Regions from separate parts of the Streptococcus periodonticum genome, predicted to be linked through region 1. Evidence: predicted binding sites of a transcription regulator. Region 1 holds the regulator's gene; each other region holds the start of a gene.
What was found. The regulator Rex, encoded in region 1, represses fermentation and respiration genes when NADH is low (regulators of the CRP and FNR family bind a similar motif). The targets are predictions, from matches to a motif close to TTGTGAANTANTTCACAA.

Region 1 (4,292 bases):
TATGGAAAATACCTTTGGCAATCCATCTAGCATTCATAGCCACGGAAGAGCTGCTAGTAAAATTCTTCGCAAAGCCCGACAAGAGCTTGCTGAACTGCTTCATACTAATAGTCAACATATCATCTTTACATCTGGTGGGACAGAAAGTAACAATACAGCCATAAAAGGATATGCCTTAGCCCATCAAGATCAAGGAAAACACATTATTACAACTGCTATTGAGCATCATTCGGTTCTTGAAACGATTGAATATCTGGTGGATAAATTTGGCTTTGAAGCTACTTATATCCAACCTAAAAATGGAGAGATTACGGCTCAACAGATAAAAGAAGCCCTTCGAGAAGATACAATACTTGTCTCAACCATGTACGCCAATAATGAAACAGGCTATATGCTTCCAGTCAAAGAAATTGCTGACGTTGTGAAACATCATCCCGCTGCTTATCATGTGGATGCTGTGCAAGTTATAGGCAAATTACCTGTGTATCCTGAAGAACTAGGAATTGATTTTATGAGTGCATCAGCTCATAAATTTCATGGTCCTAAAGGCATTGGTTTCTTGTATGCCAATCAGATGAAATTTGATAAATTTTTACATGGCGGAGATCAAGAAGATAAAAGACGTGCAGGAACTGAGAATTTAGCGGCTATTGCCGGAATGATTACAGCTTTAAAAGAAAATCTTAAGGGCTATCCAAAAAATATAAGTCATGTGGAAAACTTAAAAAAACAGCTTCTCGCTGAACTGGACGGAATAGACTACTATGTCAATCATGATTCTCATACACTCCCCTATGTAATAAATCTTGGCTTTCCTAAACAAGCTAATGACTTACTACTTATGCGTTTAGACTTGGCTGGAATCTCTATCTCAACTGGCTCTGCTTGTACAGCAGGGGCTATCGAACCTAGTCATGTGCTTAAAGCTTTTTATGGTAGCGATTCAGAACGCTTAAGGGAATCTATTCGCATTAGTTTCTCGGAGGAAAATACTTCAGAAGAAGTTCGACAATTTACTACAACATTAAAAGAAATTTTAGGAGGATAAAATAGATGGCTTTTCAGACCACTATTCACTTAAAAGACTGCTCTTTCAGCTATTCTCTTGGAGAAAATGTAAAAAAATTTACTTTGCGCGATAACACATTTGTCGAAACCAAAGTTGGAAATTACGAATTGACACGCTTATTAGAAAATGTTCCCAATAGTGGAGACGGCTTTTTGTTGAAAATCATTATCAACAAAAACCTTTCAGGTGTAAAAATCAACATCACAGATAAATCTGGCCTTCGGTTAGTGAATATTTTTAAATCAGAAGACAATCACATCATTCAAGAAAAGTTTTATTTCTTAATGGATAGCTTGGTAGAACGTGGTATTTTCACTAAACAAGAACAATAAACAAATAGCTTAAAAACTCATTTTTAAATCATTAGTAAAACAATAAAGAGTAGGAAACAAGCCAAAAATCTTTGATTTTGTCCTACTCCTTTTCTATTTTTATCAAATAAGTTGATTTTTTCACAAACTTTCTATAAAATAGTCTTTGAAAGGATGTGATTTTGTGAAATCTGAAAAAAATACAGCCATTCCACGCGCAACTGCTAAAAGGCTCTCTCTGTATTATCGGATTTTCAAACGATTTAATTCCGAAAAAATTGAAAAAGCCAATTCAAAACAAATCGCAGATGCAATTGGGATTGATTCTGCCACTGTCCGTCGTGATTTTTCTTACTTTGGCGAATTAGGTCGTCGTGGATATGGTTATGATGTAAAAAAACTCATGAATTTTTTTGCTGACTTACTTCATGACAATTCCATTACCAATGTGATGTTAGTTGGTATCGGTAACATGGGACATGCTTTGCTCCACTACCGTTTCCACGAACGGAACAAAATGAAGATTGTTATGGCATTTGATACAGATGATCATCCTGAAGTTGGGACTACTACAAATGACGGGATTCCTATTTATGGCATTTCACAAATCAATAACAAATTAAAAGATGTGAATGTCAAAACAGCTATTTTAACAGTTCCTAGTGCAAAAGCGCAAGAGGTTGCAACTGTTCTTGTGGAAGCTGGTGTAAAAGGTATTCTCAGTTTTTCTCCTGTTCACTTAACCGTTCCAAAAGATGTTGTCGTTCAATATGTTGATTTGACAAGTGAACTACAAACACTCCTTTATTTTATGAAAAAAGAGCATTAAGCAATTAGAAAGAGCAGACATCTATTTATGAAGAAACCTATTATCGGCATTACTGGAAACGAAAGACCAAACCCTGAAGATGAATTTGCCATCATGAGTTATGCTGCTAAAGGATTTGTGGAAGGCGTAAAAGAAGTTGGTGGAACTCCTATCATATTGCCGATTGGAGATGCAGATATGGCACAGCGCTACATCCAGATGATTGATAAACTTATCCTAACGGGTGGGCAAAATGTATCACCACAATTCTATGGCGAAGAAAAAACAATTGACAGTGATGATTACCATTTGGAGCGTGATTTGTTTGAATTAGCCTTAATCCATGAAGCTATCCAGCAACAAAAACCAATTTTTACCGTTTGCCGCGGTACGCAATTGTTTAATGTTGCAATGGGTGGAACTCTTTATCAAGATATTGAGCACCATTGGCAAGACAGTTCTGCTGAATATACTACTCAAAAACTAGTCACTAAATCCGGATCTGTTTTGGAAAAGATTTACGGCGAAGTATCTCATATCAACTCTTTCCATCATCAGAGTATCAAAGATTTAGCAGAAAATGTCGAAGTCATTGCCCGTGATCCGAAAGACAACACCATTGAAGCGATTACAACAACTGATGAAATCGCTTATCTGGGAGTCCAGTGGCATCCAGAATTCTTATTTGAAACACGTCCTAAAGATCGAATGCTGTTTGACTATGTTGTCAATAGACTTTAAATCAAGTCTGTTTCTTCGCGATAACTATAATAATCTTTCTCTGCAACGATGAGATGATCCAGTAAGATGAAGCCCATTAGCTCACACGCTTCTTTTACATGTTTGGTCACTTCATCGTCATTTTTGCTTGGCAGTACAGCTCCTGACGGATGATTGTGCACCAAAATAATGGATGTCGCCATGTGTTTCACAGCATAATGCAGAATTTCTCGTGGCTCTGCAATACTGCGTGACACACTACCAATAAAAATAGTCTGCTGATGAATGATTTTGTTTTGAGTATTCAGATATAAAGCTACAAGGTGTTCCTGCTTCTTATGCCCCAATTCTTGTTGCATTTTTTTCGCTAACTTTTGACTACCTAAAATTTGCTCTTGCGTAATCAATTCTGCCTTACTGACTCGCTGTCCTAATTCAATCATAGCTTGTAATTCAATAGCCTTTATACGACCAATTCCAGAGATTGATTGCAGTTCTTGTAGCGTCATATTGCGCAAATCATTCAAACTAGAAATAGTTGATAAAATTCGTTGAGAAACTTGAAAAACAGTTTCTTTTTTATTGCCTGTGCGGATAAGAATGGATAACAATTCTTGATTGCTCAATTGTTCTGCACCTTCTGCAACTAAACGTTCCCTTGGCAACAAAGAATCTTCCTGAAATGAAATACTATACATAAAAACCTCCTCATATCCTTATTCGGAAAAAGAAGAGGAAAATAAAAAATCTGAGAAATGATTCTCAAATTTTTTAAGTTAGTATTTACATTTCAACAATTTTACCTGTTTCAAAATAAACAACCCATTCACAGATATTTTTGGCGTAATCACCAATACGTTCTAAGTACGAAATAACTTGGAAGTAATCACGACCTGTAACAATCAAATCTGGATTTGACTTAATTTCTTGCGTTGCTAGGTCTCGAATATCATCAAAGTACTGATTGATTTTCTCATCCATAGCTGCTATTTCGTAAGCCTTATCCACGTCGCCATTAAGGTAAAGATCAAGCGCTGCTTCCACAAAGTTTTTAACATCACGCCCCATCTTGCTGATTTCTTCCTCGACAGACTGGATGCGAACTTCTCCTTTCATGCGGATCGTCGCCTGCGCAATGGAAACAGCATGGTCACCCATTCTTTCCACATCACTACTTGCTTTCAAAACTGTAATAACTGTGCGTAAGTCTTGTGAAACTGGCTGCTGCAAAGCAATGATTTCTAAAGATTTTTTCTCCAACTTTACTTCATATTCATTTACTTCTGCGTCTTCTTCGATTACTTCTTTTGCTAATTCGCGGTCGTGGGTCACAAATGCACGAACTGTGCGATTAATCTGTGACAAAACTTCATTTCCCATTGCA
Region 2 (4,292 bases), 740 kb from region 1:
TCTCTTTTTTGTTTTTAAATAGCAGAAAATCCGAAAAATATATTAAAAAATCATGATTTTTCTTGTACTTATACGAAAAAAGTGTATAATAGGTTCAATATTTAGTTGAAGGGGGAGAGTAGTTGCTATCTTCATAAAGTAGAATGGCTTATTTTTTTAACTTTAAAAGAATGTTTATTCAATTTGAGTCAAAAGATAAATTTATTATTTTTGCTTCTTTATGTATTTTGCGGCTTATTTTAATCATATTATGTAGCGAATAACTAGTATTTTGAATAAATAATATTTTCTGTCAAAAACAGCTCTTTACTTTTTGAAACTATTTCGGTATAATATTCAATGTAACAAGATGTGACATTAGAGGAGGTTTATCTATGAAATCATCAAAATGGATTATTGCAACAGGAGTTGTGCTAAGCGCTGGAATCCTATTATCAGGTTGTGGCAAGTCAGCTTCTAGCACATCAACTTATTCATACGTGTATACACAAGATCCAGACACGCTAAATTATCTGATGGCGAACCGTGCGACAACTTCAGATGTTGTGACTAACTTAGTTGATGGATTATTGGAAAATGACCAGTACGGAAATTTAGTTCCGGCGCTTGCTAAGTCATGGACAGTCTCCAAAGATGGCTTGACATATACGTATAAATTACGTAAAGATGCTAAATGGTACACATCAGAAGGTGAAGAGTACGCAAGTGTAAAAGCGCAAGACTTTGTAACTGGCTTGAAATACGCCGCAGATAATAAATCAGAAGCTCTTTACCTCGTTCAAGATTCTGTCAAAGGTTTAGATGCTTACATCAAGGGTGAAACGAAAGATTTTTCAACGGTTGGAGTAAAAGCTCTAGATGACTATACAGTACAGTATACACTCAGCCGTGCAGAGACTTATTGGAATTCAAAAACGACCAATAATATCCTCTTCCCAGTTAATGCAGATTTCTTGAAATCACAAGGAAAAAATTTTGGTTCTGTAAAACCAACCAGCATTCTATACAATGGTCCTTATCTATTGAAGTCTCTGACAGCCAAGTCTTCTATGGAATTTGCTAAAAATCCTCATTACTATGATAAAAAGAATGTTCATTTGGATAACATTAAATTGACATATTATGACGGCTCTGACCAAGAAGCCCTTATCCGTAACTTCACAGATGGTGCCTATAGTGCAGCTCGTCTTTATCCAAATAGCTCTAGTTTTGCTTCTGTTAAGAAACAATATGCTAACAATATCATCTATAGCTTGCAAGATGCGACCAGCTACTATTATAACTTTAACTTAAATCGTCAGTCCTATAACCATACATCGAAGAAAACAGATGCTCAAAAGACTGCGACCCAAGAAGCGGTGCTAAATAAAGCTTTCCGCCAAGCTATCAACTTTGCCTATAATCGTACTTCTTATGGTGCACAAAGTAATGGGAAAGACGGAGCGACAAAGGTATTGCGGAACACACTCGTGCCACCAACATTTGTTTCTATCGGTGATAAAACGTTTGGTGATGTTGTGTCTTCTAAGCTGGTAAACTATGGCTCAGAATGGTCAAACATGAATTTGGCTGATGCACAAGATGCTTATTACAACCCAGAAAAAGCTAAAGCAAAGTTTGCTCAAGCTAAAGCAGAACTGCAAGCAAAGGGTGTTCAGTTTCCTATCCACTTAGATGTACCAGCTGATCAGACAAGTAAAATTGGTGTTCAATGGGAAAGTTCCATGAAACAATCTGTTGAGTCTGTCTTAGGCACAGAAAATGTTGTCATTGATATTCAACAAATGAGTTCAGATGAATTAAATAATATCAGTTATTTTGCTAATACAGCTGCTCAAAAGGACTATGATTTGTATAATGGTGGTTGGTCTGGTGACTATCAAGACCCATCTACTTATCTAGATACTTTGAATATAAAAAATGGTGGTAGTTTACAAAACTTTGGTCTGGAACCAGGTCAAGAAAATGATAAGATTAAGACAGTTGGACTGGACACATATACAGAGATGCTAGCAGAAGCAAATGCTGAAACCAATGAAGCTACACGCTATGAAAAATATGCCGAGGCACAAGCATGGTTAATCGATAGTGGCTTGACAATGCCAAACCTCTCTCTTGGAGGAACACCGTCCGTGACGAAAACAGTTCCATTTAGCCGTTCTTACTCATTAGTTGGAATCAAAGGTGCTTCAAGCAGTTACTTTAAATATGTCAAATTGCAAGACAAAATTGTAACAACAAAAGAATACGAAAGTGCTAAAAAGAAATGGCTAAAAGAAAAAGAAATCTCTAATAAAAAAGCACAAGATGACTACGAAAATCATGTGAAATAAAACAAATGTAAGAAACTTCTATGAACGATAAGCTTCGTAGGAGTTTCTTTTTGTTGTTCCTATCTAAAGAACCTATATCGAAGAAGTCTCAAACAAGAGTTGACATTAGGGAGTGATTTTAAGTGCTGACAGATACATTTTTTCAAAAAATTTTCTTGACAAGGAGTTTCTATCCTGTTATACTAATAAGGTACTCAATCGCGGGGATGGCGGAATTGGCAGACGCGCAGGACTAAGGATCCTGTGACCGCTTTAGGTCGTGAGGGTTCAAGTCCCTCTCTCCGCATCAGGTAAGCTGGCTTCGGCCGGTTTTTTGTTTCATTATTTTTGAAATGTGAGGAAAGAAAAACAGTTTTATAAGAGAAAGCGCTTAAAAGATTAGGAAATGCTGGTATTTTTTCCTAAAAAGTGATAAAATAAACAATGTAAATGGGAAAACCCATAAAAATAAATAGGAGGCCTAATACTAATGGCAATCGTTTCAGCAGAAAAATTTGTCCAAGCAGCTCGTGACAATGGTTATGCAGTTGGTGGATTTAATACAAACAACCTTGAGTGGACTCAAGCTATCTTGCGTGCAGCAGAAGCTAAAAAAGCTCCAGTTCTTATCCAAACTTCTATGGGTGCTGCTAAATATATGGGCGGTTACAAAGTATGTAAACTTCTCATCGAAAACCTTGTAGAATCAATGGGAATTACTGTACCAGTTGCTATTCACCTTGACCATGGTCATTATGAAGATGCACTTGAATGTATCAAAGTTGGTTACACTTCAGTTATGTTTGATGGTTCTCATCTTCCAGTTGAAGAAAATCTTGAAAAAGCTCGCAAAGTGGTTGAATTTGCGCATGCAAATGGCGTGTCAGTAGAAGCTGAAGTTGGTACAATCGGTGGTGAAGAAGATGGTATCATCGGTGATGGTGAATTGGCTCCAATCGAAGATGCAAAAGCAATGGTTGAAACTGGAATTGACTTCCTTGCAGCAGGTATTGGGAACATTCATGGACCATACCCAGCTAACTGGAAAGGTCTTCACCTTGACCACTTGCAAAAATTGACAGAAGCTGTTCCTGGATTCCCAATCGTACTTCACGGTGGATCAGGTATTCCTGACGACCAAATCCAAGCAGCTATCAAATTGGGTGTTGCTAAGGTAAATGTAAACACTGAATGTCAAATTGCCTTTGCAAAAGCTACTCGTAAATTCGTTGCTGAATACGAAGCAAACGAAGCAGAATACGATAAGAAGAAACTCTTTGACCCACGTAAATTCTTGAAACCAGGTTTCGAAGCAATTACAGAAGCTGTTGAAGAACGTATTGACGTATTTGGTTCAGAAGGTAAAGCTTAATCGCTTACTAAATAGACAAGAAAATCTCGCCTTGTGCGGGATTTTTGTTTTTCTTTGAGTTATTTGATTGAATGTAGTGTGGGATTTATTATTTTTTCTTTTCCTCTTGACAAATCAAATTTGCATGCTAGAATAGATTTATACGTTTATTTCGCCGATTTAGCTCAGTTGGTAGAGCAACGCACTCGTAACGCGTAGGTCGTAGGTTCAAGCCCTATAATCGGCATCATTGAAGGTCTTCATTGAATTGAAGGCTTTTTTTGTTATTTATAAAGTGTTGTTGCGTAAAAAGGTGCTAGAATCTGGTCAACTTATGAAAAAGCAAGGAAGTTATTCAGATTTCACGACCACTTGCGTCTCGAAATGAACCACTTACTGAAAACCGCTTGAATTTCACGAACCAATTGTTATAATAAAATAAAGAAAAACGAGGGGAGCGTTTATGAAAATTCGAGTTGAGCTAGATTCTAATCTGGAAGAAGCAGAAATTATCATTAAGGCACCTCGCTTTGATGAACAGATAGAGCGCATTCAGCGTTCTCTGGAAGAAGTTGCTAAGCCGTCTATTCTTTTTTACAAAGATACGAGCGAATATTATGTTGATTTAG
Region 3 (4,292 bases), 910 kb from region 1:
GTCAATGCATAGTCAGTGATAGGGTATTTACGATTATTAGCCTTATCAGAGATAACTGCAAACGGTGTTACTTCTGAACCTGTACCAGATGTTGTTGGAATACCAATATATTGTGCTTTCTTACCAAGTGATGGGAATTTGAAGGCACGTTTACGGATATCCATGAATTTTTGAACGAGGTCACCGAAGTCAACGTCTGGCTGTTCATAGAACATCCACATACCTTTAGCTGCATCCATTGGTGAACCACCACCAAGGGCAATGATAGTGTCTGGTTCAAATGAGCGCATTACTTCAACACCACGACGAACTGTTGTAATATCTGGATCTGGTTCAACATCTGAGAAGACTTGAATCGTGACTTTGTTTTTACGAAGATTCAATTGGTCAATCACACGTTGTACAAAACCGAGTTTTTCAATTGATTTATCGGTAACAATCATGACACGTTCGATACCTTCGCAAGTTTGAAGGTATTGGATTGAGTTACGTTCGAAGTAGATTTTTGAAGGAACTTTAAACCATTGCATATTATTTCTACGTTTTCCTACTTTCTTGATGTTAAGAAGGTTGATAGCTGATACGTTATCACCAACTGAGTTGTGTCCGTATGAACCACATCCAAGTGTTAATGATGGAATGAAGGCGTTGTATACATCACCGATACCACCAAAGGTAGATGGAGAGTTCCAGATAATACGCATTGCCTTTATTTCCGTACCGAAACGTTTTGCAAGAGCTTCGTCTTTTGTATGGATAGCAGCTGAGTGTCCTAGACCATTAAATTCAACCATTTGACGAGCTTTTTTAAGTCCATCTTCAGTATCTTCAGCTTTCAAAACTGCAATAACAGGTGATAATTTTTCACGAGTCAATGGTTCTTTAATTCCAACTTCTGCACATTCAGCGGCCAAGATATTCGTACCTTCTGGTACTTTGAATCCTGCTTGCTCAGCAATCCACGTAGCTGGTTTACCAACAATATTTGGGTTCAATTTTGCACCAGCGCAGTTCTTGCTGTTAGCTTTTGCACCAAAACAGAATTCTTCCAAAAGCGCTTTTTCTTTCTTGTTGACAAAGTAAGTATGGTAAGATTTGAATTCTTCTACAAATTCATCATAGATTTCTTTATCAATGATCACGGCTTGCTCAGATGCACAGACCATACCATTATCAAATGATTTGGACATCACGATATCATGTGCTGCTTGGCGGATATTTGCTGATTTTTCAACATAAGCTGGAACGTTACCAGCACCAACTCCAAGAGCAGGTTTACCGCATGAATAAGCAGCTTTTACCATGGCATTCCCACCAGTCGCAAGGATTGTTGCAATCCCTTCGTGGTTCATCAAAGCTGTTGTTGCTTCCATAGATGGCTGTGTAATCCATTGAACACAGTTTTCAGGTGCACCTGCTGCAATCGCTGCATCACGTACGATTTGTGCCGCATGAGCAGAAGATTCTTGAGCAGATGGGTGGAAAGCAAAGATAATTGGATTCCGCGTTTTCAACGAAATCAATGATTTAAAAATTGCTGTTGAAGTTGGGTTGGTCGTTGGAGTGATTCCGCAAATTACTCCAACCGGTTCAGCAATTTTCGTTAAACCTGTAATAGGATCATCTTCAATCACACCAACAGTTTTAACACCACGCATATTGTTAACAACATGTTCGCAGGCAAAAAGGTTTTTTGTTGCTTTGTCTTCAAAGACACCGCGACCTGTTTCTTTAACAGCATGTTCTGCTAAGATACCATGTGCATCAAGAGCAGCAACTGAAGCTTTTGCAACAATGTAGTCTACTTGTTCTTGATTTAATTTTCTCATTTCTTCCAGAGCAACTAGCCCTTTTTGAACGAGTTCGTCAACATGCTTTTCAGCAGCTAACTTTTTTTCTTCGGGAGTTAATGTTTTTTTATCAGCCATGTGTTCCTCCAATGGTTTTTAGGATTTTTATAAATCCTTTGTTAATTTTTTCACAAGATTATTATACCTTATTTTCTTTCTCTTGTAAACACTTTCAAGTAAACTTCACAAACTTTTTCTTTTATATTGTGAATTTGTTTCAAAACATGAGTTTTCTATTATATTTAAAAACATTGTTTGTGAAGTTTAAAACTTAAAATTATATATTTCACATACTTTTTCAAGATTTCCAAAAACAAAAGTTATGTAAAAAAGAGCATTTTTGCTGTGTATTCCTACATCCTCGTTCTACCCTACTATCTTTTTACAGCACACAAAAGTCATGAATCGCAAAGCAATCCATGACTTCTAATTATTACTATTATTTCTTCACTGTTCCTTTTTTCACAGCTTCATCAATGGCTTGTTTGACGGTTTGAGCATAGAGTTCACCGCCTTTGGTGATTGTTGTTGTCTCCGAGCCAAAGTGCACATAGTCAGTTCCATACCAAATTTCTGGGTGTTCGATAGCAGTTTGATACCAATCCGCTACAAATACATAATCGTATTTTTTCGCCAATTCCAATTCATACTGACGTGTTTTGACTGCCAAGCTAGAAGCGTTATGTGCTGTCCGACCATCATACGGCGTCACTAAAACCAAACGATGTCCTTTTGGTAATTTCTCAATAAATTGATTGAGCAAACTTTCGTAGTTATCAACCGTATTAGTTCCTAAGGCTAAGACCACTGTCTCCAGAAGTACTTTGTTTGAAATATCAGTTTGATAGACTTGCAAGCCCGATTCTAAGTTTCGACTGACTGCTGCATCCACTTGAATTTCCGGCATAGCCTGCTTGAGCCATTCACTTGCTCGCAAAGCTACCGAATCTCCGATAACTGTCGTACCCTTTGCTACGTTGTATTGACTGGCACTCACATTATCAGCTTGGGTACGAGTAATCTGCATTTTACTGTCAGCTTGATTTAACCCATTGACGAGCAAATTTTCTTCAAAGGCACCAATTTTCGGAGCAGTCACAATCATGACCAAAGCGACCAGTGTTAATGGAATCAAACTATAAAATACAGGTGTTGTGATTTGCTTGATGTCCATCTTCAAGCCAAATACTTTTGGCTCTCTACCTGCTAATGTCGGCTCCAATAGATAGAAAGAGAAAGCCGCCAAAGCAAAGGAAAGCACGGTTGTTAATAGAACTGCCCATCCATTGCTCATCAATTGGGAAAAGATGATGTAAAACGGCCAATGGAACAAATACACACCATAGCTCGTATCTGCAATAAATGTGATAACGGGCGGCTCATCAACATGTGGCGTCTTCTCATGGAGCACACGTGTTGCCAAAATCATCACCACCGAAAATACCGTTGCAAGAAGGAAACCAAACAGATAAGTCAATAAATTATCAAATCTCAGGAGGAACGTTAATAACAGCAAAGCTGCAAAACTACCACCAAGTAGATAAAAGGTCTTTTTCAAATCAAGCGCCTGCTCCATTTTACGAAAAGGTGCTCCCAAATCACTCACACCCGAAAGTGTCGCTAAAATACTTCCTGCAAAAAACGGGAAGATATGCGTGAAACTTGAAAAGTAAATCACAGAAAAGTTTGAAGAGAAGAAACTTCTGACAAACATAGAGAGAAAACTAATCAAGAACAAAGCAGATGATAAAAGAAAGATAATACCACGAAATTGCCCAATGGTTTTACTTTTCTTCGCTAAATACCATGTTGCCAAGCCCCACAAGATATAGTAGTGCATCTCCAAAGCCAAGCTCCATGTGTGCACAAAGAGATGTTGGATAAATTGACTCTCGTAATTTCCACCAGACAAAATTTCATAAAAATTTGTCACAAAGCCGAGCACAGCAGCGATTTGCGTCCCAATACCAGCCACAAAATCCTTCCGAATCAACAGGGTAAAGGGCATGACAATCAAAATCATAAAGACAAGCGGTGGCACAATCCGATAAAAGCGACGTCTCAAGAATCCTTTAACATCAATGTCTTTGTCTCTGGCAAATTCATCAATCAAGAGGGATGTAATCAAAAAGCCTGAGAAAGTGAAGAAAATATCCACACCAATAAAACCGCCAGGAAAAGCTTTCTGGAAGAAATGGTAGAGCAGGACTAGAAGTAACCCTGTAATCCTCACTAATGAAAACCATTTAACGCGCATTTTGATAAATCCCCTGTTTAAACTTTCCCTTGTAGACAACATTATTTTCTGTTGTTAATTTGCCTTGCCCCTCAGGCTGTCCATTCACAAAGTTGCCTTCGTACTTCCAGCCAGCTTTAGCTGTAAAGGTTCCCTTCCCATTAAAGGTACCGTTCTTAAAATTACCTTTATAAGTATCCCCATTT

Region 2: EHW89_RS01660 (class II fructose-bisphosphate aldolase) is a predicted target of Rex. The motif match lies at 2,740-2,757, and genes of this name have one in related genera.
Region 3: adhE (bifunctional acetaldehyde-CoA/alcohol dehydrogenase) is a predicted target of Rex. The motif match lies at 1,967-1,984, and genes of this name have one in related genera.

What each region holds. Positions count from the first base shown of each region.
Region 1 is NZ_CP034543.1:1,063,740-1,068,031, forward strand. It holds gene EHW89_RS05205 (cysteine desulfurase family protein) at 1-1,048, shown strand, start outside; gene EHW89_RS05210 (DUF1831 domain-containing protein) at 1,054-1,401, shown strand; gene EHW89_RS05215 (redox-sensing transcriptional repressor Rex) at 1,565-2,209, shown strand; gene EHW89_RS05220 (gamma-glutamyl-gamma-aminobutyrate hydrolase family protein) at 2,237-2,929, shown strand; gene radC (RadC family protein) at 2,926-3,606, opposite strand; gene phoU (phosphate signaling complex protein PhoU) at 3,692-4,292, opposite strand, start outside.
Region 2 is NZ_CP034543.1:321,129-325,420, forward strand. It holds gene EHW89_RS01650 (peptide ABC transporter substrate-binding protein) at 375-2,333, shown strand; tRNA gene EHW89_RS01655 (tRNA-Leu) at 2,534-2,619, shown strand; gene EHW89_RS01660 (class II fructose-bisphosphate aldolase) at 2,803-3,684, shown strand; tRNA gene EHW89_RS01665 (tRNA-Thr) at 3,838-3,910, shown strand; gene EHW89_RS01670 (LytTR family DNA-binding domain-containing protein) at 4,127-4,292, shown strand, end outside.
Region 3 is NZ_CP034543.1:68,132-72,423, reverse strand. It holds gene adhE (bifunctional acetaldehyde-CoA/alcohol dehydrogenase) at 1-1,928, opposite strand, end outside; gene EHW89_RS00415 (acyltransferase family protein) at 2,290-4,107, opposite strand; gene EHW89_RS00410 (MORN repeat-containing protein) at 4,097-4,292, opposite strand, start outside.